Regions from separate parts of the Acetatifactor aquisgranensis genome, predicted to be linked through region 3. Evidence: predicted binding sites of a transcription regulator. Region 3 holds the regulator's gene; each other region holds the start of a gene.
The links. The regulator HrcA, encoded in region 3, represses chaperone genes, less so after heat shock. The targets are predictions, from matches to a motif close to TGTTAGCACTCNNNNNNNNNGAGTGCTAACA.
Positions count from the first base shown of each region.

Region 1 (4,213 bases), 110 kb from region 3:
GTCCAGGAAAAAATCGGCTATACCGGCCCGGGCAGCTACTTTCTTCCCCAGTGGACTGTCCGCCAGGTGGAGGAAATCAGCGGACTGCTCTTTGACAATTTCCACAAGGACAGATTCCGCCGGCTCTGCGGGGATCTGGGCATAGGCGGGGAACCCGGCGGCAGCTTCGGCAGCCTGCCCTACGGCTCCAAGGAAGTGAAGAAACTGTCCGACGGCAATCGGATGAAGCTGATGCTGGCGGCTGTGCTGGCCAGGGACACGGAGCTATTGATTTTGGATGAACCGGCATCCCCCTTAGATCCCCTGATGCGGGATAAGCTCTGCGACATGATTCGGGAATACCTGGAACAGGGGAACGGAGAGCGCTCAGTGTTCTTCTCCACCCACAATGTGGCCGACATGGAGAACGTGACAGACTACTGTCTCATCATGGAGCACGGCAATATCGTGGAACAGGGCTTCGTGGAGGAACTGAAAGAAAAGTACATCTGCGTGAAAGGGGAGGCGTCTGACGCGGAGCGGGCCGGGGAAGCGCTGTTCTCCATAAGCAGGAGCGCCTATGGGTTTGAGGGAATCTGCCTGGCCGAGAACCTGGAACGGCTTGTAGGGATGGATGTGGCTTTCGAGACGCCCAGCCTGTCCCAGATCTGCGTGGCCGTGATGAAAGCCAATACGAGCCTCAAGCTGTGAGCGGACTGACGATTGGAAATAAGCGAAAAAGAAAATAATGGGGAAAGCTGGACAGAGAAAGTAGAAGAAAGTAAGAGAAAGTAAGAGAAAGTAAGAAAGGGATGTTTGGTTCCATGGGAAAAAGAGTGAAAAGTTATATCGTATTTACGTCTTTCGCATATCGTATTGTCATATATCTGCTGATTCCGGCGGCATTGGTGGCATTCTGTGCCTGGATAGGGACATACATGGGAGATATGGGCCTGATATTCACGGTGATGCTCCTTGCATTGGCGGAGATTATTTCCGACAGCTGGCTGTTCGGAGGGCTCCAGGCCAGGGATGCGGAGAAAATGGACTATCTGAAGTCGTCAGGCCGAGGGCTGTCTCTCGTGCGCAATGCCCTGGGGCTGGATCTGTTCCGGAAATTCCTCACTGCCTTGTGTACTGTTGCGGCGTCCTATCTCCTCATCAGGCAGGTAAAAGGGGGACTGGCGGGGAGGCCTGAGCCGATTATGGATTTCGTCAGCTGCGGCGGGCCCTTACAGAGGATTGGGTTATTGGCGTATCTGGTATTGCTGGCCTATTGTTTTTCGGCGCTGGGGACATTTCTGTCCAGATATAACAGCACGATTTACGGGAATCTGCTGCTGGGATATGGGGCCATGGCGCTGGCGTGCCTGGCGGGCATTTTCGGGCCGTCCTTTGTGAAGTATCCCTCCAATGGGATTTTCCTGCTGGACCTGCTGTGTCTGGCGGTGGGGATTGGAGTCAGCGTCCTGACGGTGCGGACCGCCATGAAGAAAGTAAAAGGAGGATTTTATGATGAATGATTTCAGGAGAGGATGGAAACTGATGCGCTATACCTATGGCATCAGGAGCAACTGTATCCAGGCGGGCGTCTTTCTGCTGATGGGCATTGTGTTCATGTTTACAGAGGGAGACGGATATTTCGGGATGATGGGCGGATTTTTCTGGATTACCATCACCATATTGCCCGTGCAGCTGATTTTCACCCTGGGGGTGGCGGATCTGGTGAATGTCTCGCCCATGAGAAAGAAGATGCAGACGATTTTTCCTGTGGCAGTCAATCTGATCTGCATGACAGTGGTATACCTGGCGGAACTGGCGATATGCGCCGTCCGGCTCTGTGTGAGCCCGGAAAAGGCTGAACAAGTGGGCCGCAGCGTGATTCTTCTGGCGGTCATGATGGCGCTGGTCATGGTCTATCTGGGAGTCTGCTACAAATATTTTGTGGTGTCCACCCTGTTCATCGTTCCGACCATGATACTCTGGATGCAGATGCAGAGTCCCGCAAAAAACCAGGCATTCGTAAATTTCCTTTTCAGGTACCGGGAGCTGCCGTTCGGGATGGCGGCAGCCATAGGATTCGGAATCCTCATAGTGGGAGCGCTGGCAGAGTATCTGCTCACCCGGCTGTTCTACAGGGCGCCGCTCTCCAGGGTGGCCCAGGCAGCGCCTCTGCGGAAAGCGCTGTGAGATATCTCCATAATTGATTGCCGGCTGATATGCCGGGATGGTTCCCGGAATCTGTATCGGCATGCCGGAACGCGCCGCCGTCAGGCGGCGCTGTGCTGCTACAGGCAGAATGCCGCATACAAAGGAATGGCCCATACCGCTTCATCCGCTCATTTCCTTTTTGTTTGACCAATTAAGACACATAGATTAGAACATTTCGGGCATCCTTATTTTATCAATCCTTTATGAATAGTTCACAGAATTGTTAGCACTCCGACTTGACGAGTGCTAAAATATGTGTTATAGTACAGATAGAACAAAGGAAGAGAAGAAAAAAGCGAAACCAATCGAATCCGGCGTTCGGGAAGCAGTACTTTAAACTTTGTATAAATATAGTTCAAATGCAGAAAGGAGATATGACTTATGATGATGCCCAGTATTTTCAGAGACAATTTGTTTGATAACTTTATGGAGGATTTCGCGTTTCCTAGATTTTCGGATATCGACAGGACGCTGTATGGAAAGAACGCCCGGAATCTGATGAAGACGGACGTGAAAGAGACAGAGAACGGGTACGAGGTGGACATTGACCTGCCGGGCTTCCGGAAAGAGGAAATCCAAATGGAGCTGACAAACGGCAACCTTACTGTCAGCGCCGCCAAGGCCCTGAACAACGACCAGCAGAACGAGAAAGGGAACTATGTAAGGCGCGAGCGCTACGTGGGGAGCATGAGCCGCAGCTTCTATGTAGGGGAGCATGTGACGGAGGAGGATATCCATCCCAAGTACGAGAACGGCATCCTGACATTCCGCATCCCCAAGGAAGAGGAAAAGGTAATCGAGGAGAAGAAGCGCTATATCGCCATCGAGGGATGACGCTTCATCACAGGACGGGAGGACGCCCCGCAGGCTATGCTTGCGGGGCGTTTTGGCGCTTGATTCTTTTTTTGGCTGAATTTGCAGAATAATCATGCGATATCACATATTATCAGAGAATATAGAGGCGAAAGGGCTATAAAGACACATTAAAACAAATATGAGAAAATAAATTTCTAAAAATAATCAAAAAATATAAAAATAGTATTGACAAATAGAAAGGCGTGACGTATAATAAAGACACAATAAAGAGAGGGAAAACAAAATCTTCCATTAAAAATTTAATAAGCATCAAAGGTTTCAGACAGAGTGGATGTGCAGTACACGAAAAAGTAACGGATTGCTGAAGCGGAATTTGCCAGAGCGTTACAGTGCATTGAGTACAGGAGAAGCGTGGAAAGCACAATGGGTGAAATGGAAGAAAAGAGAACTGAAAAACTGAATAAGGAGGTATGGTCCATTGGATGAGGAGTTCTGAGAGGGCGTATTGATTGAAATGGAATCGATACGCCCTCTCGCTGTGATTTTTTATTTCTCCCGCCATTCCGTCTTGCCGCTGTCGGACCATACCACCATGTTCCGGCCGTTGTTTTTGGCCTTGTACAGCATATTGTCCGCGACTTTCAGATACTCGTCATAGGAATCCCCGTCTTTCGGGAGCAGCGTGACGCCGCCGATGCTGATGGTGACCCAGGGGGAGACGGAAGGATCGTGGGGGATGTGCAGATCCTCCACCGCCTGCCGGATGGTCTTTAAGAATTCAAAAGCCGATTTGGCATCGTTTCCGATCATGATCGCCACGAATTCCTCTCCGCCGTAACGGCCGAAGAAGTCCGTGGAGCGCTGCAGGAAAGAAGACGCCGTCTTAGCCACGGAGGCTATGACTTTGTCGCCTGCCGGATGGCCGAAAGTGTCGTTGTATATCTTGAATTTATCGATGTCGAACATGCAGACGGAAAAGGTCAGGCCCAGACGCACGGCCTCGCGCCATTTCAGGATGCTGTCGTCCTCGTACCGCCTGCGGTTCGCCACGCCGGTGAGCTGGTCCACGGTGGCCTGCCGCATGAACTGCATCTGGTAGTGGTGGAGTTTGATATGGATATTTGCCCTGGCCCGGACCGTGATGGGGCTGAAAGGCTTGGTGATGTAATCCACCGCGCCGAGAGTGAGCCCCTTTTCCTCATGCTGG
Region 1 is NZ_CALPDH010000004.1:86,890-91,102, forward strand. Features, by position in the region: gene NFS35_RS04825 (ATP-binding cassette domain-containing protein) at 1-690, shown strand, start outside; gene NFS35_RS04830 (hypothetical protein) at 804-1,502, shown strand; gene NFS35_RS04835 (hypothetical protein) at 1,492-2,169, shown strand; gene NFS35_RS04840 (Hsp20/alpha crystallin family protein) at 2,572-3,024, shown strand; gene NFS35_RS04845 (GGDEF domain-containing response regulator) at 3,553-4,213, opposite strand, start outside.
Region 1: a site for HrcA is predicted at 2,412-2,442, ahead of NFS35_RS04840 (Hsp20/alpha crystallin family protein). Genes of this name have one in related genera too.

Region 2 (4,213 bases), on a different contig from region 3:
GCCTGCGCCTGCGGGCATAGCGGGTGTCTCTTCCTTGATGTTGGCCACGACGCTCTCGGTGGTCAGCAGAGTGCTTGCCACGCTGGTAGCGTTCTGCAGGGCGCTTCTGGTCACCTTAGCGGGATCCAGGATGCCTGCCTCAACCATGTTCACATACTCTTCCTTCAGCACGTCGAAGCCTACGCCGGGCTCGGACTCTCTCACCTTGTTGATGATGACGCTGCCCTCAAGGCCTGCGTTCGCAGCGATGTGGTACAGAGGGGACTCCAGAGCCTTCAGGACCAGGCTGGCGCCTGTCTTCTCATCTCCCTCCAGGGTCTCAGCAAGCTTGGCGACTTCCTTGGCAGCATGGATATAAGCGGAACCGCCGCCGCAGATGATGCCCTCTTCCACAGCAGCTCTTGTAGCTGCCAGAGCGTCCTCCATGCGGAGCTTCGCCTCTTTCATCTCGGTCTCGGTAGCAGCGCCTACGCGGATAACAGCAACACCGCCGGCCAGCTTTGCCAGTCTCTCCTGCAGCTTCTCCCTGTCGAAATCGGAAGTGGTCTCTTCAATCTGCTTCTTAATCTGGGCGATGCGGGCCTGGATTTCACTCTTGTCGCCCTCGCCGTCCACGATGACGGTATTCTCTTTCTGAACCTTTACGGACTTGGCATGGCCCAGCATATCCATGGTAGCATCTTTCAGCTCGTACCCTAAATCGGAGCTGATGACGGTACCGCCTGTAAGGATGGCGATATCCTGCAGCATATCCTTCCTCCTGTCGCCGTAGCCGGGGGCCTTTACAGCCACTACATTGAAGGTGCCGCGCAGCTTGTTGACGATCAATGTGGTCAGGGCCTCGCCCTCCACGTCCTCGGCGATGATCAGCAGCTTCGCGCCGGACTGTACGATCTGCTCCAAAATAGGCAGAATCTCCTGAATATTGGAAATCTTCTTATCTGTGATCAGGACACAGGGATTCTCAAGAGTCGCTTCCATCTTGTCCATGTCTGTAGCCATGTAAGCGGAAATATAGCCTCTGTCGAACTGCATGCCTTCCACCAGGTCGAGCTCGGTCTGCATGGTCTTGGACTCTTCGATGGTGATGACGCCGTCTCCGCTGACCTTCTCCATAGCGTCGGCAACCAGCTGTCCTACTTCCTCATCTCCCGCGGAGATAGCGGCGACTCTGGCGATATGCTCCTTGCCGTTCACCTTCTGGCTCATCTTGGAGATGGCTTCCACAGCGCACTCGGTGGCTTTCTTCATGCCTTTTCTCAGGATGATGGGGTTGGCGCCTGCTGCCAGGTTCTTGATGCCTGCGTTCACCATTGCCTGGGCCAGAACGGTGGCGGTGGTGGTGCCGTCGCCTGCCACGTCATTGGTCTTGGTAGCCACTTCCTTCACAAGCTGTGCGCCCATGTTCTCAAAAGCGTCCGCCAGCTCGATCTCCTTTGCGATGGTCACGCCGTCGTTGGTGATCAGGGGCGCTCCGAAAGATTTGTCCAGTACTACGTTTCTTCCTTTGGGTCCAAGGGTCACTCTCACGGTGTCGCTGAGCTGATTGACGCCGGACTCTAATGCTGCACGGGCTTCCGCTCCGTATTTGATCTCTTTTGCCATGATAATCATGCCTCCATTTTCTAAATGATTTATTTTTCTGACTTATCTTGCTTCACAACCGGAAGAAACACCGCTGCGTTTCTTCCGACAACTTATACTGCCTAACGATTTCACATGCCGTGAAACCAGACTGCATAACGCTGACTGGTTCAATCACATGATTACATTAGGCAGTATTCAGCGTTATGCAGTATAGAAACCTTTGGCCTGGTGCTTTCAGGCCTTAGATTTCCTTAGTTGTTTATGACTGCCAGGATATCGTTCTGCTTTACTACGATGAACTCTTCCTCGTCAAGCTTCACTTCTGTCCCCGCGTATTTGGAGTAGATCACGTTGTCGCCGGCCTTCACCTCCATCTTAATCTCCTTGCCGTCCACCATGCCGCCGGGGCCTACCGCGACTACCTCTGCCTGCTGGGGCTTCTCCTTGCTCTGTCCGGGAAGGACGATACCGGATTTGGTGGTCTCTTCTGCAACTAACTGTTTTAATACGACTCTGTCACCTAAAGGTACTAATTTCATGATAATTGCCTCCTGTTGTCTTCATTTTTTGTATCCAGGCCTCACGCGTGATTCCTGAGATATATTTGTTAGCACTCTTTTTATTTGAGTGCTAATCGTTAGAACATATGATAGTTTTATATGGAAATCTTTGCAAACATATTCACAGAAATCCAAAAACCTATTTCTCTCTTTTCCTCCTGTTTTCTTTCATTATCTCCTATTTTCTCATTTTCCTCCCTATGTCCTGATTTAATATTTATTTTAGAAATCCATTATTTTTTCCGCCTTTTTCGCCGATATATCTTATAACAAAATAAATGGCACTGTTGAAATACACATCCAAGGAGGGATTAACGCAGCAAACGGAATTCAAAGCTATTTCAAAGTGTATCCTGTTCAGATGGTATCCGGCGTATCAAAGCCCAGAAGGGAACATGAGGGCTCCAGGCAGAGAGATTCCCGGTCTTCAAAGCCCGCGGCTTTCAGCGCCATCCTCGAAGAGACCGCTCCGGAGAATTGTCCGAGTGAATGCTATATCGTGACTTATGACAGGCAGAGCAGGCTCCGGACTTATTCTTACCAGCAGTCCAGAGAGTATACCTTTTGAGCATGCGCCCCACAGGCGCAGAGGAAACCGGCATATGTCTTGTGCATATGCCGGTTTCTTTATATCAACCCTGTATCAATCATATTCTCCTGCCCCCGGGCAACTAGCACTTAATCTCCAGATATCCCAGCAGCTTGGACATGTCATACTCTTCCAGCACTCCCAGGTTGGAATCGTAGAATTTCCCGTCGAAATGCACCAGGTAATGGCAGAAGCGCCCCATCTTCTCCATCATGATACAGCATTTCGGCAGCACGGTATCACGGCCTTCCGTATAATTAATGACGTCGGCATGGTCGATTCCATAATAGTTCAGCGCGGAAATCATCATTCCCATGGTGGCCTGCCACTCCCTGCAGTCCATGACGCTGATTACCTCCGCTATGGTATTCCCCGCCAGCATGGCCACGCAGGACTGGCCGCAGAGCCCGTCCTCCGGCTGAATGATGACGTTAATGCCGTCTATCCTGCGGATCGGATTCTCAAAGCTGTAGGGGCTGTTCTGATCCATCCGGATCAGAGAACCGGATATATGGAGCAGGATTTTGTGGGGCACCCCCAGCTCCACGCTCACCGCGTCGTCGTCACCGATATGAATCTCGTAATTCCCTTTCTCTATGGGAAGCAGCTCACACTCGATAATCTTGTTGTCCAGAATCACCTCCGCCTGGATGAGATCCCGCTGCTTGCAGACCTCCCACACATTGAAAGGAATCTGAATCATATAGCCTTTGTCCTTCTTCTCTACCACCGATTGAAAGAAATACCTCATAGGTTACCTCCGTCCCGTTTTTTCTTACCAGAATCTATAGCAGAAACCAAAAGATGATTCTGTTATCATGCATTATAACAAAATCCGCGTCATCTTAAAACACTTTTTCGATAAGTTAAAAATTTGACAATCTTTCGGCTCACCCGCTCCGCCTGGCCTGGGAAGGGGAAATCCCGTACCGCTTCTTGAACAGCTTGCTGAAATGGTACGCATCGTCATATCCCACCCGGGCGGCCACTTCCTGGATGCTCCCCTCATACCCGCCCTCCAGCAGTTCTTTTGCCTTCTCCAGCCGGATGTTGATCAGATGCCTGATTGGCGCGTTTCCCGTCTCGTTTTTGAAAATCCGTGAAATATAAAACGGGCTTAAGTACATATTCTCCGCGATCTGATCCAGGGAAATCTTCTCGCTGTAATGGTCCTCGATGTAGCTTATGATCTGCTCCACCACATACTTCCTGTTGGCAGACTCGAAAGCGCAGCCTTTGGGCCTCTCCATAGGCTCGCACTGCTCCCTTATGATCAAGAGCAGAAGCTGTACCAGATAGGACTTCATCATGAAATACCGTCCCTGCCTGCGCACGGCGTTTTCCGCCTCCATGGAGGAACAGATCTTCAGGAACCTCTGGCGCAGTTCCCCTGCGGTATGCAGGATGTATTCCCCGCCCGGAAGCGGGAGAAAATTGTCCTGGCAGCCTGTGATCCTGATATCGGAAAAGCCCACGA
Region 2 is NZ_CALPDH010000024.1:19,800-24,012, forward strand. Features, by position in the region: gene groL (chaperonin GroEL) at 1-1,605, opposite strand, end outside; gene NFS35_RS19315 (co-chaperone GroES) at 1,839-2,126, opposite strand; gene NFS35_RS19320 (hypothetical protein) at 2,494-2,715, shown strand; gene NFS35_RS19325 (DUF1905 domain-containing protein) at 2,819-3,487, opposite strand; gene NFS35_RS19330 (AraC family transcriptional regulator) at 3,627-4,213, opposite strand, start outside.
Region 2: a site for HrcA is predicted at 2,193-2,223, ahead of NFS35_RS19315 (co-chaperone GroES). Genes of this name have one in related genera too.

Region 3 (4,213 bases):
TAACCAGCAGGTGGCCTATGTGAACAGGCTGCAGAAAAGCGGCCAGGCCTTTGTCATCCGGCCCAGGGGAACCGTGGATGTGGGACGGGTGGAGAAAAATCCCAAAAAACTCAGGAACCTGTACGACAGAGGATATGCGGACGGAGAGGCCTGCTGCAGGGAACTGATGGCGTTTCTGGAAAAGTGTGAGAAGATTTAGGGTTGCGCCGGCTGCGCTGCGGGAAGCCGGTAAAAGGAATGGAGAGTGAAAATGGCTGAGTTTATTGAAATCATCAAAGCAATCATCTATGGCATTGTGGAGGGCATCACGGAATGGCTGCCGATCAGCAGTACGGGGCATCTGATTCTGGTGGAGAGCCTGATGCCGTTCAAGCCTCTGGAGAACGGCGTTGGCGTGAGCGAGGAATTCTTCGGGATGTTCGACGTGGTCATCCAGCTGGGGGCAATCCTGGCGGTGGTGGTGCTGTTCTGGAAGCAGATATGGCCCTTTGCCCTGACGAAGAGGGAGCGGGAGGCACAGGGTGCCGCCGGGGTGATGTCTTATTTTAAGAAAGATATCTGGATTCTGTGGTTCAAGATTCTGGTGTCCTGTGTGCCGGCGGCGGTCATCGGCATCCTGTTCGACGACGTGTTCGACGAACTGTTCTACAACCCTGCCAGCGTGGCGATCGCGCTGATCGTATTCGGCGTGGCGTTCATTGTGGTGGAGAACTGGAACAGGGGCAGAAAGCCCAGGATACGCAGGCTCTCCCAGATTACCTATCAGACCGCGTTCCTGATAGGGGTGTTCCAGCTGATCGCCGCCGTCTTTCCCGGCACTTCCCGGTCCGGGGCCACGATCGTGGGCGCTCTGCTCATCGGCGTGTCCAGGACGGTGGCGGCTGAGTACACGTTCTTCCTGGCCATCCCGGTGATGTTCGGGGCCAGCCTCTTAAAGGTGGTGAAATTCGGCTTTGCGTTCACCTCCATGGAACTGACGCTGCTGGGGGTGGGGACGGTGGTGTCTTTCATCGTGTCCCTGTTCGTGCTCCGTTTCCTTATGGGATACATCAAAAAGCACAATTTCAAGATTTTCGGCTGGTACCGCATTCTGCTGGGAATCATAGTGCTCTTGTACTTTGGTTTCAAAATTTCCTGAATTTTGTGCCGTTATCCATAATAACAGCCTGCTTTTTCCGTATCCTGCGCTTTTTTTCAAATTTATCCGGCGAAGACCACATGAGTTTGGTCAAAATGCTTGTCTAAATTCTGCTACAGGGCTGTTTTCTACATTATATAAATAAGAGAGAATATGCCCGCAGCCCCGGAAATCAAGGGCGCATCTGATCGGTATTACATGAAAATGTTGACATTTTTGCTAAAAGGGAATACAATAATCAAGGCAGGCAGGGAAAAAGAATGCCGTGCCTGCTGGTGGCAGATACATGGCAAAGAAGACAAGAGAAAGGAAGTAGGCAATTATGGCAGGAAGAAAATCCACGAAACCTGCGGCAAAGGCGACAGAAACGGCAAAGGTAGAAGCTATTGAACCCAAGGCAGAAGAGATAAAGACAGAAGTGATAGCGGAGCCCAAAGAGGCCAAAAAGGCCCCTGCAAAGAAGACTGCGGCAGAAACCGCGAAGGCGGCAAAGACGGAAGAGACCAAGGCGGAGGCGTCCAAGGCAAAGAAAGCCCCTGCCAAGGCAGCGGCGAAGAAGAATGTGGAGACAGTTCTGCACATTCAGTACGGCGGAAAAGCCTACGCGCAGGAGGATTTGGTGAATATCGCCAAGGATGTATGGAAATATGACCTGAAGCGCAAGGCCGGCGACCTGGAGAGCATAGAGCTCTATGTGAAGCCTGAGGAGAACAAGGTGTACTATGTGATGAATGGAGAGAGCGGAAGCTTTTCCATTTAATGCCTGTTGTCAAGACGGCTTGTACAAAGGGCGGCATCTGGACCTGTATCGATTGCAGGGGCAGGTGCCGTTTTTGTATTTAGATTTTTTTTAGAATTATTTTTCAGGAAATCGGTTGACAATGTATAGGGTAAGTGATATTTTATGGTTAGTAGATGTTAGCACTCCTCCTAAATGAGTGCTAATAATGAAAAAGGGAGGCGGCCTGGATGGAGCTGGATGAGAGAAAAACGAAAATCCTGCAGGCAGTCATCCGCAATTATCTGGAGACAGGTGAGCCGGTTGGCAGCAGAACCATTTCCAAGTATACCGACCTGAACTTAAGTTCCGCGACCATCCGCAATGAGATGGCCGACCTGGAGGAAATGGGGTATATCTTTCAGCCGCACACTTCCGCAGGCAGGATTCCCTCCGATAAGGGATACCGTTTCTACGTAGACACCATGATGGCCCAGAAAGAGCGGGAGGTGGTGGAGATGAGGGATATGCTGGTGGAGCGCCAGGACAAGATGGAGACGCTTTTAAAGCAGATGGCCAGGGTGCTGGCCCAGAATACCCGGTACGCCACCATGATATCCGCGCCCCAGACCAAGCGCAGCAAGCTGAAATTCATTCAGCTTTCCCGTGTGGACGCGGGGCAGCTTTTAGCAGTCATCGTGGTGGAGGGAAATGTAATCAAGAACAATATCCTGTCCGTGCAGGAGGAGCTGGACGACGAGACGCTGCTGAAGCTGAATATCCTGCTGAACACTTATCTGAACGGCCTGTCCATCGATGAGATCAATCTGGCCATGATAGCTGTCATGAAGCAGCAGGCGGGTATCCACAGCGCCATTGTCAGCGAGGTCATCGACGCGGTGGCGGAGGCAATCAGGGCGGAGGAGGACCTGGAGATTTATACCAGCGGGACCAATAATATCTTCCGGTATCCGGAGCTGGCAGACCAGCAGAAAGCCAGCGAGCTGATTAACACCTTTGAAGAGAAGCAGCTTCTGGGAGAGCTCCTGAAGGAGCCGCACACCCAGAGCGAAGAGACCGGCATCCAGGTATACATCGGCGCGGAGACGCAGGTGCAGAGCATGAAAGACTGCAGCGTGGTCACGGCCACCTATGAATTAGGCGGCGGCATGAAAGGGACCATCGGTATCGTGGGACCTAAGAGAATGGATTACGACAAGGTCGTAGGCACTCTGAGAGCCATACAGACCCAGCTGGATGAGCTGTATGGACCGGAAGAGGGAGCCGACAGAAATAAAACGAATGGAGGTTGACAATCGGGGATATGGCAGAGCAGGAACGTGACATGGAAATAGAAAAGGAACAGGAAGCCCCCGGGACAGAAGACGGGGAGGATGAGGGCTGCGAGGCACAGGAGCCCGAAAAAGGGGCCGAAGAGGACGTTCGGACGGACAACGCCGAGGAAGAAACGGAGCCTGCACCCCCGGAGGGAGAGGACCCGAAGACCTGGGCGGAGAAGCGGGCCGCCAAGAAGCAGGCGAAGCTGGACAAGAAAGCCCAGGGATACAAGGACCAGATCGACCAGCTGGAGGATAAGGTAAAGCGGCAGCTGGCAGAGTTCGAGAATTTCCGTAACCGCACGGAGAAAGAGAAGCACGCCATGTTCGAGACCGGCGCGAAGAGTGTCATTGAGAAGATGCTGCCGGTGGTGGACAATTTCGAGAGAGGGCTGGCTACGGTGCCCGAGGATAAGAAAGAGGATCCTTTCGTGGACGGTATGAACCGGATTTACAGGCAGCTGATGACAGAGCTTGAAAATATCGGTGTGAAGTCCATCGAGGCGGTGGGGCAGGAGTTCGACCCGAACCTCCACAACGCGGTGATGCAGGTGGAGAGCGAGGAGTACGAATCCGGCACGGTAGCCCAGGAGCTGCAGAAAGGATACACATATCGGGACAGCGTAGTACGCCATTCCATGGTGGCAGTAGTAGTGTGAGAAGATTTCATCATTTCAGAGATAGACAGAATAAATTCAGGAGGATATAAAAATGAGCAAGATCATCGGTATTGACTTAGGTACGACAAACAGCTGTGTGGCAGTTATGGAGGGCGGAAAGCCCACCGTTATAGCCAATGCAGAGGGAGCAAGGACCACCCCCTCCGTAGTGGCGTTCACGAAGACCGGCGAGAGGCTGGTGGGCGAGCCTGCAAAGCGTCAGGCGGTCACCAATGCGGAGAAGACAATCGCATCCATTAAGAGAGATATGGGTACTGACAACGGCCGCTCCATCGACGGCAAGAAATATTCCCCTCAGCAGATTTCCGCCATGATTCTGCAGAAGCTGAAGGCGGACGCC
Region 3 is NZ_CALPDH010000004.1:197,499-201,711, forward strand. Features, by position in the region: gene NFS35_RS05305 (patatin-like phospholipase family protein) at 1-199, shown strand, start outside; gene NFS35_RS05310 (undecaprenyl-diphosphate phosphatase) at 251-1,138, shown strand; gene NFS35_RS05315 (DUF6465 family protein) at 1,461-1,898, shown strand; gene hrcA (heat-inducible transcriptional repressor HrcA) at 2,108-3,169, shown strand; gene grpE (nucleotide exchange factor GrpE) at 3,202-3,852, shown strand; gene dnaK (molecular chaperone DnaK) at 3,905-4,213, shown strand, end outside.